DNA from 4 places in the Paenibacillus sp. FSL H3-0469 genome. Region 3 is predicted to be linked to each of the others. Evidence: predicted binding sites of a transcription regulator. Region 3 holds the regulator's gene; each other region holds the start of a gene.

Region 1 (3,169 bases), 2.8 Mb from region 3:
GATATATATATGCCGCGTGTCAGCGGGCTGCAGCTGCTCTCTGCTCTGCGGGAGCAGGGGAGCAAGGTGGACATCATCGTGATCTCCGCCGCCAGCGACAATGCCAGCATCCGCAAGGCGCTGCAGAACGGGGCTGTGGATTATTTGATCAAGCCGTTCGAGTTTGCCCGGTTTCAGGCGGCCTTGTCGGCGTATCGTGAAGATTATAAGCTGATGCACAAGGAGCATCTCAGCCAGGAGCAGCTGGATAAGCTGCTGCGGCATTCGCTCGGGACGGAAGAGGAGAAGAACGCTGCCCTGCCGCTGCCTAAAGGACTTGCCGAAGGCACACTGGAGAGCATCTGGAGCACGATTAACCGGCTGGAGAGCCCGGTATTCTCCACGGAGGATATCAGCAGCCATGCGCCCATCTCGCGGATCTCAGTCCGCAAATATCTGGCTTTTCTGACGGAGGCAGGTATTCTGGAGATGGAGCTTAGCTATGGTGCGGTAGGCAGGCCGGTGTATATGTATAAGGTGAGGCCTGAAGGGCATGAACTTATCCGTAAATATCTATGAGCGTTCTCTAAATAAAACGGAGTCACGGTTGTCCCAAGGCTGTCCCAGGCGTTCCATGACTCCATATAGCCGTCACAATAGCTGTGAAGGTTATTAAGCTATGCCATACATAAGCGTGCGCAGAATCAATCGAAGGCCTGCTGCAGAGCCAGCGGACTGAACTCGTTAATGATTTTATAGGCTACCAGGTGCGGGTTGTTCATGTCATTGTCGTAGATAATCATGTGATGCTTGCCCTTCAAAATAATGTCGAACCGCTGCTTCCGGTCGGCCTGCACGATGGTAAGGTAATAGCTGTACTTGTTGTCTGTATTGACATTGCGGGCGGATTTCATCAGGCGGACACCAGAGAAATCATCGTAGATCCGCTTAATTGCTTCCGGATCGGTGATCACAATATCCTTCTGTTCACCGGGAACAGAAGACAGGCGGGTAATTTCCAGTGCAGCGATATCTTCCAGACGGATGGTTCGGGCAACTACTCTTTTGAATGAAGTATAGCGGCTTGCGGTGTAGCTCATCAGGGAGACACCGGCTGCTGCCAGAACAGCACCGGCCAGCCAATATTTTTCGCTTTTTTCCATAGTTTCTGCTCCTCCTAGTGATACGGTTGTATAAGCTCCAATTATAAATCTATAACCACATTCAAGCAAATTCACTACCTTTATTTACTTTATCATTTCTTTAATTACTAAATATTCTAGTCGGGGCTCCTTCAGGTTATGATGATTGTGAAAATATGCACAATGACAATTGGAGGAGAACAGAATGAACAGAAAGAGATGGGGAAGTCTGCTGGGCAAGGGGTTGTTGCTGGCAAGTCTGGTGGTATTGCCTGCCTGTAACAGCACCAAAGGGGAGTCTACGGACATTGTAATTATCGGCGGCGGCGGAGCGGGGATGACCGCAGCACTTGAAGCACATAGCCAGGGAGCCAAGGTCATTCTGATAGAGAAAATGCCGATGCTTGGCGGCAACACCGTCCGCGCGGAAGGCGGGCTGAATGCGGCAGGAACACCCTATCAGGCAGCGGCTGGCATCAAAGACAGTCCGGAGCTGCATTTCGAGGATACCATGAAGGGCGGCAAGAATCTCAATAACCCGGATCTGGTCAGAACGCTTACGAACGGTGCAGCGGCTTCCGTGGAGTGGCTGAAGGAGAATGGAGCCGAGCTGTCTGAAGTGGGACGCGCAGGCGGGGCAAGCGTGAACCGGATTCACCGTCCGAAGGGCGGCGAGGCGGCCGGAAATTTCATCGTCGTTGCGCTGAAGAAGAAGCTGCAGGATGAGAAGATTGACGTAAGAATGCAGACGACAGCCAAAGAGATCGTCAAGAATGATGAGGGTGTAGTTACCGGAGTGAAGGTGACCGACAAGGAAGGCAAGGAGTACACGATCAATGCCAAATCTGTGATTCTGGCCGCCGGCGGTTTCGGAGCCAACATGGAGATGATCAAGGGCTACCAGCCGAAGCTGGAAGGGTTCTCCACCACTAACCAACCGGGCGCAACCGGCGATGGTACAACGATGGCAGAGAAGATCGGCGCCAAGCTGGTAGACATGAAAGAGATTCAGATTCACCCGACCACCATTCCGAATCAAGGCGTGCTGATCACGGAAGGTGTACGCGGAGACGGTGCAATTCTGGTCAATAGCGAAGGCAAACGATTCACCAATGAACTGCTGACCCGCGATGTCGTGTCCCAGAATATTCTGGCCCAGTCCGGCAAGGTAGCTTACCTGATCTTCAATGATGCGCTGCGTGCGAACCTGAAGGCAACCGAGGTTTACTTTGGAATGGATCTGGTCAAAGAAGCGGCAACACCTGAAGAATTGGCGGCACAGATCGGTGTAGACGGCAAAGCACTGGCGGATACACTGAATACGTATAATGGCTTCGTTGCTTCCGGTAAGGATACAGAGTTTGAACGGCCGGATCTTGAGCTGTCTTTTGAAAAGGGAAAATATTATGCAATTCAGGTAACACCGGGAATCCACCATACCATGGGCGGCGTAGCGATTAACACTCAGGCTCAGGTGCTGGATACCAAGGATCAGGTCATTGCCGGGCTGTATGCTGCGGGCGAAGTAACCGGCGGGGTACACGGCGCGAACCGTCTGGGCGGTAATGCACTGGCAGACATCACTACCTTCGGGCGGATTGCAGCAGATGAAGCTGTGAAGGCACTTAAGCAATAGGAACTTTCAGAGGGAGGAATTACTCATGCACAAGTGGACAAAAACCTTGCTGTTCTCTGCCCTTGCGGCTGCAACAGTCCTTACGGCGGGATGCTCTTCATCTTCCGGCAAGTATGTGGACGGGACCTATGATGGAACAGGCAAAGGGGTCAAGAGTGATATTAAAGTGGCGGTAGAAATCAAGGATGAGAAGATCGGCGCCATTACCGTACAGGAGCATAAGGAGACGCAGGCGATGATCGATGCGGCTGTAGAGAATACGATTCCTGAAATTATTGAAAAGCAAACCACAGAAGGCGTAGACGCCCTCTCCGGGGCTTCCGGCTCCAGCGGCGGGATTATTGAAGCGGTGACCCAGGCGCTGGAACAGGCCAAGAAGCAGTAAGCTATCATTCAATTGCTTATAAAAGAG
Region 2 (3,169 bases), 2.3 Mb from region 3:
ACATCAGCGCACTGCCGGTAGCATTAATAAGACTGGCAATCAAGAATACTTTAATTTCCTTCGGATAGGCCTGCATGAATCTCATATCTTGTCTGTCATCCCCTGTAACATAGCTGTCATTAATCCATCCAGTATCATCCGAAAACAGGGGGCAGGGCAAGCATTCGCGTTAATGCTGTATCGCGGGAAACCAGGGAATTATTCTATTGAAAATCAATCCCGTCTTCACCGCCGCCAGCGATATTAATATTCTATAACCCGCTCTTTCACACGTAAACAAAAATACCTTGCCGGCACTGATTCGTTCCCCGGAACCCGGGGTAATGATCCATATGAAACACTCCCTATTTTATTCACCGTGAGATCCGATTTCGTTCCCCCGAATCGGATTGCACGGTGAATTTTGTTTTGTCCGGATTCTTTTATTTGCATAAAAAAACACTCCCTGTCTCTACGAATCCCTTGAAGCAGGGTGCCGAGAAGCAGGAAGTGCCTGGGCCAAGCTATGTTACAGTCCGGCGATTCACACCGGGTCAGGTCCGGTATTGATTAAGCGTGTTTCTTCAAGCCCGCAGCAGGGACGCCTGCAGCCGAGCTCACTGCTCCCGGCTCTTTGCGCAGATAGGCCATCCAGTACGCAGCAGCCACGAAGATCGCGCCGCCCGTCAGATTGCCCAGCCAGACCGGAACGAAGTTGGCCACATACTGGCCCCAGGTGAAATGTCCTTCGAAGATCGCAGCAGGGATAAGGAACATGTTAGCTACAACGTGCTGGAAGCCGATGGCCACAAACGCCATGGTCGGGAACCAGATACCGAGGATTTTGCCGCTGAAATTGTCTGCCCCGTACGACAGCCATACCGCCAGCGCTACCAGCCAGTTACAGCCGATCCCGGAGATAAAAGCCTGCAGGAACGTAGCGTCGATCTTATGCTCCGCCATACTTACCAGCTTCTCCAGATACACACCATCTGATGTAAGGCCAACGATGTGACCGAAGAAATAAGCGACGAACAAGGCGCCTGCCAGGTTGCTGAGCGTGATCAGCACCAGATTCTTGATCACTTCCAAGAACGAGATCTTCTTCGCAATGAACGCCAGTGGCACCGCCATCATATTGCCTGTCAGCAGTTCCCCTCCGGCAAGCAGCACCAGAATGAGTCCAACCGGGAACACCGCAGCCCCGATGAAGTTAGCGATGGACCCCCACTCGGCAGGCGCACCGGCAATGACACGAATATCCAGCAAAAATCCGAGCGCAATAAACGCTCCTCCCAGAAAACCGAGAATGAGTACAGTGCTAAGCGGATTATGTGCCTTCTTGACTCCGTTCTCTACCGTCACTTCAGCGATTCCCTGCGGTTTGTTATAAGCCATGATTCCTATCCCCTTCGAATTACTTAAAATTTGTTCCTTTATGCCATTGTAACGTGATCCTAATCACATTTACGTGATAAAAGTCACTATCCGAAAAACCTAGTGAAAGTTTTCACTGACATGTCAAATTTACCATAAAAGCTGGCATCATGCACTGATTTAATGCAGTTCAAGGAATTCACAGATTAAACTCAACGGAAGGAACCGGAGCATCCAGCAGCGAATAAAAAAGATAAAAGTTATACCGGCTGCTTGTTAAACAGGCCAGAGAGAGGAGTCTTTGTATGGTTAGCCAAGAAGTACAGGACATCATTGAAACGTATATCAGGGCATATAATTCTTTTGACATTCAAGGCATGGTTGACCTGATGCACCAGAATATCATTTTCCGGAATATTTCGGATGGGGTAACCACCACGGAAACCAGCGGCATCCCGGCATTCCGGGCATTGGCTGAGCAATCATCAACGATGTTCTCCAGCCGCCGCCAGATCATTATCGGGTACAGCGCAGGACCTGACAATAATGTTGAGGTGGCCATTGATTATGAAGGCATTCTTGTCGTAGATATGCCTGGAGGATTATCGGCCGGTGATATGCTGCGGCTAAAGGGAACGTCTATATTCGGCATTAAGGATGGAGAAATTGTGTTGATTGAGGACCGCAGCTGAGCACATAACATTTAAGAAACACAAGAGTAAACGGCTTTGTCGTCCTTCACAAGGACGGTACCGTTTCGGCGAGAAATAGACGGATAAGATGTAGTCGGTTTTTCGACCACATTCAGCCCGGATGACCACTCGCGTATCCCCGGCTTTATGCACCACTTATCCACATCGGAAGAAAATCATAATTCCCTTATCAAAAAAAAGAGCCCGGAATGGGCTCTAATACAAAGGTATCAATAAATTAAGCGTGGACAGGCTCCTTGACCGGAGCAGGCTTAGGCAGAGCCTGGAGGCCTGCGGTGTTCAGGAAGTTCCAAGGCTTGTTGTAGTGCGGCTGGAAGAAGAAGTCGATGAAGGCCAGCTGGTCAACGGTCATCTTATTCTGGATGCAGACCGATACGGTATTGATCGACTGCGTCAGATCCATCTTGGACATAATCTGCGCGCCCAGAATGCGGCGGGTGGCACGGTCAAAGACCACTTTTACCTGAACCTGCTCGAAGGTTGGCATGAACTCCGGACGGTAGTTGTCGATCAGCATCACACTTTCCGTATCCATTCCCTCGGCTGCGGCCGCCTCTTCCGTCAGTCCGGTTCCGGCAATATTGTCTTCATAGATCTTGATGCCCGACGTTCCTTGCGTACCCATGTAAGGGATCGTGTTCGAGACCAAGTTGCGGGCGACCAGCGTTCCCATACGCACTGCATTGGTGGCCAGCGGAATGTATGCGTGCTTACCCGTTGGATTGTAATGAATCGCACAGCTGTCACCGGCAGCATAGACATCAGGCAGGCTGGTCTGCATATAATCGTTCACCATAATCGCGCCATTCGGCAGCATATCCACTTGACCCTTCAGCAGCTCGGTATTTGGACGGAAGCCGATGCAGAGAATCACCAGATCCGTCTCATGCTCACCCTTGCTCGTAATCACCTTGGTCACTCTGCCGTTCTCCCCTGCGAAGGAGGCAACCTTTTCGCCCAGCGCCAGCTTAATGCCGTGATCCTCAAGCGACTGCTGGATCGGTGCGGTGAACTCTTCATCGAGATATTTGCTCAGGATGCGGTCTTCCCCATCAATCAGCGTAACTTCCTTGCCGTTCATCTGAAAAGCCTCCACCAGC
Region 3 (3,169 bases):
TGAGAATACACTGAACCTCAGTCTAAGCGACATCATCCGTAAGGGTGACAAAATGCTCAGTGAGATGCGGGACACGGACAGCCAATCCTCCTCGGACAGTCTTGTGACTGATATCGGCGGCTTATTCAAGGATCTGGCATCCATCAGAGAGCAAATCCGCTTCTTCATGAGCCTGAACGATGAGAATATCGTGTATTGGCTGGAGGGAAGCGGTAATTATAAAGGTAAGTCGCTGCAAATGTATGCCGTTCCTGTAGATGTCAGTACCCAGCTCAGGGAGCTGTTCTTCGACAAGAAGAAAAGTATTGTCCTGACCTCGGCCACCTTATCCGTGGATAAGTCCTTCCAGTTCATGATCGATAATCTGGGCCTTGGTGAAGCTGCGGAGCAGGGGCGTCTGATGACTGCGCTGCTTCCTTCGCCGTTCAAGTACCGTGAGCAGGCGCTCCTGGTCATTCCCCGCGACTTCCCGAGCGTCAAGGGAAGTATAGGGGATGCCCGGTTTGTGGACACGCTTGTACATTCCCTTGCCGAGACTGCTGTAACTACAAGGGGCCGGATGCTGGTGCTGTTCACCTCCTACAAGATGCTGCGGCAGGTGTATGACCCCCTGAAGGAAGCACTTGCCTCTCAGGATATCGCGGTGCTCGGACAGGGTGTGGAGGGCGGCAGCCGAAGCAAGCTGATCCGCCGCTTCCAGGACAGCCCCGCTTCGGTCCTGCTGGGTACCAGCAGTTTCTGGGAAGGGGTGGATATTCCGGGAGAAGCATTGACCTGCCTGGCGATTGTCAGACTGCCGTTCCAGCCGCCGAATCACCCGCTGGCAGAAGCGAAGTCGGAGCTGCTTCAGGCACAGAAGAAGAACCCGTTCATGAAGCTGTCCGTGCCGCAGGCTGTCATCCGCTTCAAGCAGGGCTTCGGGCGGCTGGTCCGCACGGCGCAGGACCGGGGCATCGTAATTGTGTATGATACCAGAGTCATTGAATCGTATTACGGAAAGTACTTCCTGTATTCACTCCCCGGTCCCAAGATGGAGCATATGCTCACTGAGCAGATGGTCCCGAGAATTGCCGAATGGCTGGATGACGGCGGGGTTTCCTAATTCATCTGCTATTGCTATTATTAATAAGTCATGATTCACCTGAAGAGCCGTTCCCGCCCTGTCCTGCCGGTCCGGCAGGCGGGGGGCACGGTTGCTATAATTGTACGGGTCTAACACAACTTTTAAGGAGGAGAATACATGAAATCGGATAAAATATCGGAGGCCGTCGTGCGCAGGCTCCCAGTGTACCTGCGTTTCCTGAACGATCTCCAAAAACGTGAAATCTCCACAGTCTCTTCTCAGGAGCTGGGCCAGAAGCTTGATCTGAATCCCGCCCAGATCCGTAAGGATTTGGCTTATTTCGGTGACTTCGGCCGGAAGGGCATCGGCTATGATGTATCCTATCTGATTGAGAAGATCCGCCATATCCTGAAGCTTGACCAGCAAATTAATGTTGCACTGGTTGGAGCCGGTAATCTCGGTCATGCCTTATCTAACTACAACGCTTACTTGAAGGATACGATGAAGATTACTGCGATCTTCGATGCTTACCCGCCAAAGGTGGGCCAGCAGATCAACTCGCTGGTTGTGCAGCCGATGGAGGAGCTAAGCAGCACCATCCGCTCGCAGGGCATCCGGATCGGGATTATTACCGTACCTGACAGCGAAGCCCAGAATGTAGCTGATATTCTTGTGGACTCCGGCATCGAGGCGATTCTGAACTTCGCACCGGTTATTCTCAAGACGCCTGCCAATATCCGGATTCATGCCGCAGATTTCACCACAGATCTGCAGAGCCTGGCCTATTATTTGCATGATGGAAAGGATGAAACTGAAGATGAGCAGTAAGATCACGATAATCAAGAACGGGCACTTTCTGGTTCCGGGCAGCGATAAGCCGGTTCTAAGCGGGTATATGACCCTTGAGAATGATCTGATTACTTACATAGGTGAAGCTGAGCCGGTAGTGGACGATGGCGCTCAGGTCGTAGACGGCAGCCGTCTGCTGTTTATGCCTGGTCTGGTCAACACCCATGGACATACTGCCATGTCACTGCTGCGCGGATACGGCGACGATATGGTGCTTCAGACGTGGCTGCAGGAAAAGATGTGGCCGATGGAAGAGAAATTCACTGGTGATGATGTATATTGGGGAACCTCATTGTCCGTACTGGAAATGCTGAAGGGCGGCACAACCACCTTCCTCGATATGTATGATCATATGGACCGGGTAGCGGAAGTGACGGAGCAATCCGGTATTCGGGCGGTGCTGATGCGCGGCGTGATTGGGCTGTGTCCGGCAGAGGTACAGCAAGCGAAGCTCGCTGAGGCCGTTGCTTTTGCCCGTAACTGGCATGGCAAGGCTGACGGCAGAATTACGACCATGCTCTCGCCGCATGCCCCGTATACCTGTCCTCCAGAGTTTTTCATGAAGTTTGTGCAGGCTGCGCATGATCTGGATCTGCCGATGCATACCCATATGTCCGAGACGCGCCATGAAGTGGAGCAGAACGTGGCCGACTACGGTCTTCGTCCGGTCGCGCATCTGGAGAAGCTCGGCATGTTCACCCGTCCTTCGCTCATTGCCCACGGCGTTCATCTGAACGATGAGGAGATTGGAATTCTGGCCCGCCATAACGTTGGTGTGTCGCATAACCCAGGCAGTAACCTGAAGCTGGCGAGCGGTGTTGCGCGTGTTCCTGAGCTGCTGCGAGCCGGGGTTAAGGTCTCTTTGGGTACAGACAGTGCAGCAAGCAACAACAATCTGGATATGTTTGAAGAGATGAGGCTGGCGGCTCTGATCCATAAGGGCGTAAGCGGTGATCCTACAGCCGTACCGGCTCCTGAGGCGCTTCTGATGGCCACGGAGTACGGGGCACAGTCTATTTTCCTGAGCGGGGTAGGACGGCTTGCAGCAGGGATGAAGGCCGACTTCATCGCACTTGATATTGACCAGCCGCATATGCTCCCGCATACCGATCTGCTCTCCCATGCCGTCTATTCGGCCAGCGCCAAGGATGTAGAGCATGTATGGGTGAACGGCCAGCAGGTTGTGAAGCATGGACAATGCCTGACACTTGATGAAGAAGCCATCCGCCGCAAAGCACAGGAGACGTTCGAGAGCCT
Region 4 (3,169 bases), 3.8 Mb from region 3:
TTCCTTCTTCAGCTTCTCCAGAATACGCGGCAGCACCTTGAGTGTAGCCTTCTGGTCATGCATCAGAATGACCGGATTGGTCTTGGACGCCTTCAGCTTATTCACCTGATCCATCACGGTGTTATAGATTCTGTCGCTGTTCTGTTTGTATTTCCAGTCATAGGAATCCACATTCCAGTCCCAGAGATGATAGCCCTGCGTCAGGACTTTATCGCGGAAGGACTTGGTGAAATAGGGCTTGCTTCCGTATGGCGTACGGATCAGAGTAGTGCTGACTCCGGTCAGCTTCTTCAGCGTTGCATTGGCCCCTGACATCTCGGCAAGCGCCGCTGCCGGGGAAGCATAGAACTTCTCCTGGCGGTGGGTCACACCATGCAGAGCTAAGCCATAGCCTTCCTTGGCAATCCGCTTCACCTGGGCGGGATGCTGGTTCATATTGTTCCCCAGCATGAAGAAGGTCGCCTGTACGTCATATTTGTGCAGGATATCCAGCAGTTCGCCAGTTGTTGCCGACGGGCCGTCGTCGAAGGTCAGATATACGGTCCGGCCCGGTTTGCCCGGCTCACCGGGAGTGACCGGAGTGGCAGGAGTCGTTGGAGCCACCGGAGCCTTCGGCTTCAGGTCGGCAGCATATTTATCGGTAAACGCTGCATCAGTAAGCTGCGCCGAGCCGTCCTTCACACGAAGTAAATATTTATCTCCCGCATAGGAAATGCTATACCCGAGGTACCCGCTGACCTTCAGCGGAGCCATGAGTTTGCCGTCCTGCACAAAAGTGCCCATAGGCACGGTTGTGCCGTCCTTCAGCACCGCACCTCCGTCCTTGCTCAGCAGGGTAAGCGAACCCGTCCCGCCGGCTACGTGAATCCCGTTCGTCAGGCCGGTAAGGGTCCATTTCAGCTCATCCGCAAGTGCACGCAGCGGTACATAATAGGTGCCTTTCACAGAGACAGCTTCAATCGCACTTAATTTATCGTTGACTCCGAGTTTAAGTGTAGTGCTAGTAGCTTTGGCGTTAGCCGGGACCTGCACAAGCCCCATAATTAGGAATAAAGACATGAATAAGAGCAGAATTTTCTTGATGCGCACAGCAGCAGTCTCCAATCTATGTATATTTGTCTATCACTTTATCATATATACTTTTAACGTAATTTGAGAGATTGTAACCGGAAGCTAAAAAATTGTTACCCTTATGCAATGATAAATGAGGGTTCGCCATTATTTTCAGAAAGCACGCAATTCTCGTCGAATGCTGTCACAGCAGGTGTTATACGGTTAAATCAGCGGTTTTTGGCCCAGAATAATTGTGACAAAATTAATAACAATATCGGAATTTTGAACAAAAATTGAACAACCTTAAAATTAGCTAAAGCGCGCCACTACTGTGATCTTTATCATACCCTTATGTACTTGTAACAAATTGCTCACACATATTTAACTTGTTCGCCATTTTTAAGGTCTATTTTATATATTTATACAAAATATGTATTTTGCATTATGGGTAAGTAGTTCTTACTATAGATACAGATCAATGTACTCCCGTTAATGAACGGCGAATGAAAAGTAGTATTGAAGGAAGGAGTTCTATATGAAGAAAAAGGGACCGTTATACGCTTTGTTTCTAAGCCTGATCCTTCTCCTGCCGGGATGCAGCTCAATCGCTGTTTTGAACCCGAAGGGGCCGTCTGCGAGGACGTTATCTGACACCATCTTGCTCTCTATTCTTGTGATGCTCGGGGTTCTGGCTGTTGTCTACATTCTGTATATCTTTGTACTGGTGAAATATCGTGCGAAGAAGAGTAATGAGGGCTACATCCCTGAACATGAGGAAGGCAACAAGGTACTGGAGGCCATCTGGATTATCATCCCGATAATCATCGTAGCCTTCCTGTCCGTTGTTACCGTTAAGACGACTAACGAAGTAGAGAATGTGGCTGCGGACTATCAAGATCAGACTCCGCTGGTCATCTATGCTTCCTCTTCCAACTGGAAATGGCATTTCAGCTACCCTGAGGAAGGGATCGAGACCGTTAACTACGTAAATATGCCGGTGCATCGTGCGGTAGAATTCAGAATGTACTCATTCGGCACCATTACCAGTCTCTGGATTCCACAGCTTGCCGGGCAAAAGTACGCCATGAGCGACATGCTGACAACGCTTCATCTCTCCGCTGATACAGAAGGCTCTTATATCGGAAAGAATGCCAACTTCAGCGGTAAAGGCTTCGCTCACATGGAATTCGAAGCACTTGTCCTGAGTAACAAGGGTTACGAGGACTGGGTGAAGGAAGTGAAGGAAACTGCGCCTAAGCTGACTGAGGAAGAATTCAAGGGCCTGCTGGCCACGGATTACCTCGGACGCAAAACGTATTCCTCCACCCATCTGGAGTTCAGCCCGCCTCCTGGAGACCACGGCGAGCATATGAGCGGCGGCGGCAAGGAGATGGATATGGACAACGGCAATCCGGAGCATCAGGATAACAAGGAAATCCATCCGTCTCCCGAGCCGTCCAGCGGAACGGAATTCGACAGCAAGCCTGATCCGGAAGTCGATCAGCCGCTGCCAAGCTCCCCTGTGGATGAAAGCACACACGAAGGACACTAGCTCTCTGGAGAGCTTAATGCAACACACTGAAAGGAGCTACCCTAATGGATTTAGACAAATTTAAGGTTCACGGCGAACCCTTGATATACGGGGCCATGATCAGTATTGCACTGGCAACCATCGGGATTCTCGTAGGGCTTACCTATTTCAAGAAATGGGGCTATCTGTGGCGCGAATGGCTGACCACGGTTGACCACAAAAAAATCGGGATCATGTACATCCTCGCGGCACTGCTGATGCTGTTCCGCGGCGGTGTAGATGCGATGATGATGCGTCTGCAGACGGCTGCGCCGGAAATGAAATTCCTCGATGCGCAGCATTACAATGAGGTCTTCACCACCCATGGTCTGATCATGATTCTCTTCATGGCCATGCCGTTCATCATCGGTCTGATGAACGTAATCATTCCGCTGCAGATCGGTGCACGGGACGTTGCCTTCCCGCGGCTGAACGCTGTCAGCTTCTGGCTCTTCTTCATGGGCGCCATGCTGCTGAACATTTCCTTCGTCATCGGCGGATCGCCGGATGCGGGCTGGTCAGCATATTTCCCGCTGGCGAGTCTTG

What was found. The regulator Rex, encoded in region 3, represses fermentation and respiration genes when NADH is low (regulators of the CRP and FNR family bind a similar motif). The targets are predictions, from matches to a motif close to TTGTGAAATATTTCACAA.
Region 1: the regulator Rex is predicted to act here: its motif matches at 1,288-1,305, upstream of NSS83_RS28765 (flavocytochrome c).
Region 2: the regulator Rex is predicted to act here: its motif matches at 1,478-1,495, upstream of NSS83_RS17280 (formate/nitrite transporter family protein).
Region 4: the regulator Rex is predicted to act here: its motif matches at 1,305-1,322, upstream of qoxA (cytochrome aa3 quinol oxidase subunit II).

What each region holds. Positions count from the first base shown of each region.
Region 1 is NZ_CP150302.1:6,601,612-6,604,780, forward strand. It holds gene NSS83_RS28755 (response regulator) at 1-558, shown strand, start outside; gene NSS83_RS28760 (hypothetical protein) at 684-1,142, opposite strand; gene NSS83_RS28765 (flavocytochrome c) at 1,327-2,757, shown strand; gene NSS83_RS28770 (FMN-binding protein) at 2,783-3,142, shown strand.
Region 2 is NZ_CP150302.1:3,940,266-3,943,434, forward strand. It holds gene NSS83_RS17275 (MFS transporter) at 1-85, opposite strand, end outside; gene NSS83_RS17280 (formate/nitrite transporter family protein) at 550-1,377, opposite strand; gene NSS83_RS17285 (nuclear transport factor 2 family protein) at 1,662-2,048, shown strand; gene NSS83_RS17290 (FAD-dependent oxidoreductase) at 2,287-3,169, opposite strand, start outside.
Region 3 is NZ_CP150302.1:1,675,142-1,678,310, reverse strand. It holds gene dinG (ATP-dependent DNA helicase DinG) at 1-1,102, shown strand, start outside; gene NSS83_RS07365 (redox-sensing transcriptional repressor Rex) at 1,241-1,891, shown strand; gene NSS83_RS07360 (amidohydrolase) at 1,881-3,169, shown strand, end outside.
Region 4 is NZ_CP150302.1:5,648,207-5,651,375, reverse strand. It holds gene NSS83_RS24770 (polysaccharide deacetylase family protein) at 1-1,089, opposite strand, end outside; gene qoxA (cytochrome aa3 quinol oxidase subunit II) at 1,589-2,605, shown strand; gene qoxB (cytochrome aa3 quinol oxidase subunit I) at 2,650-3,169, shown strand, end outside.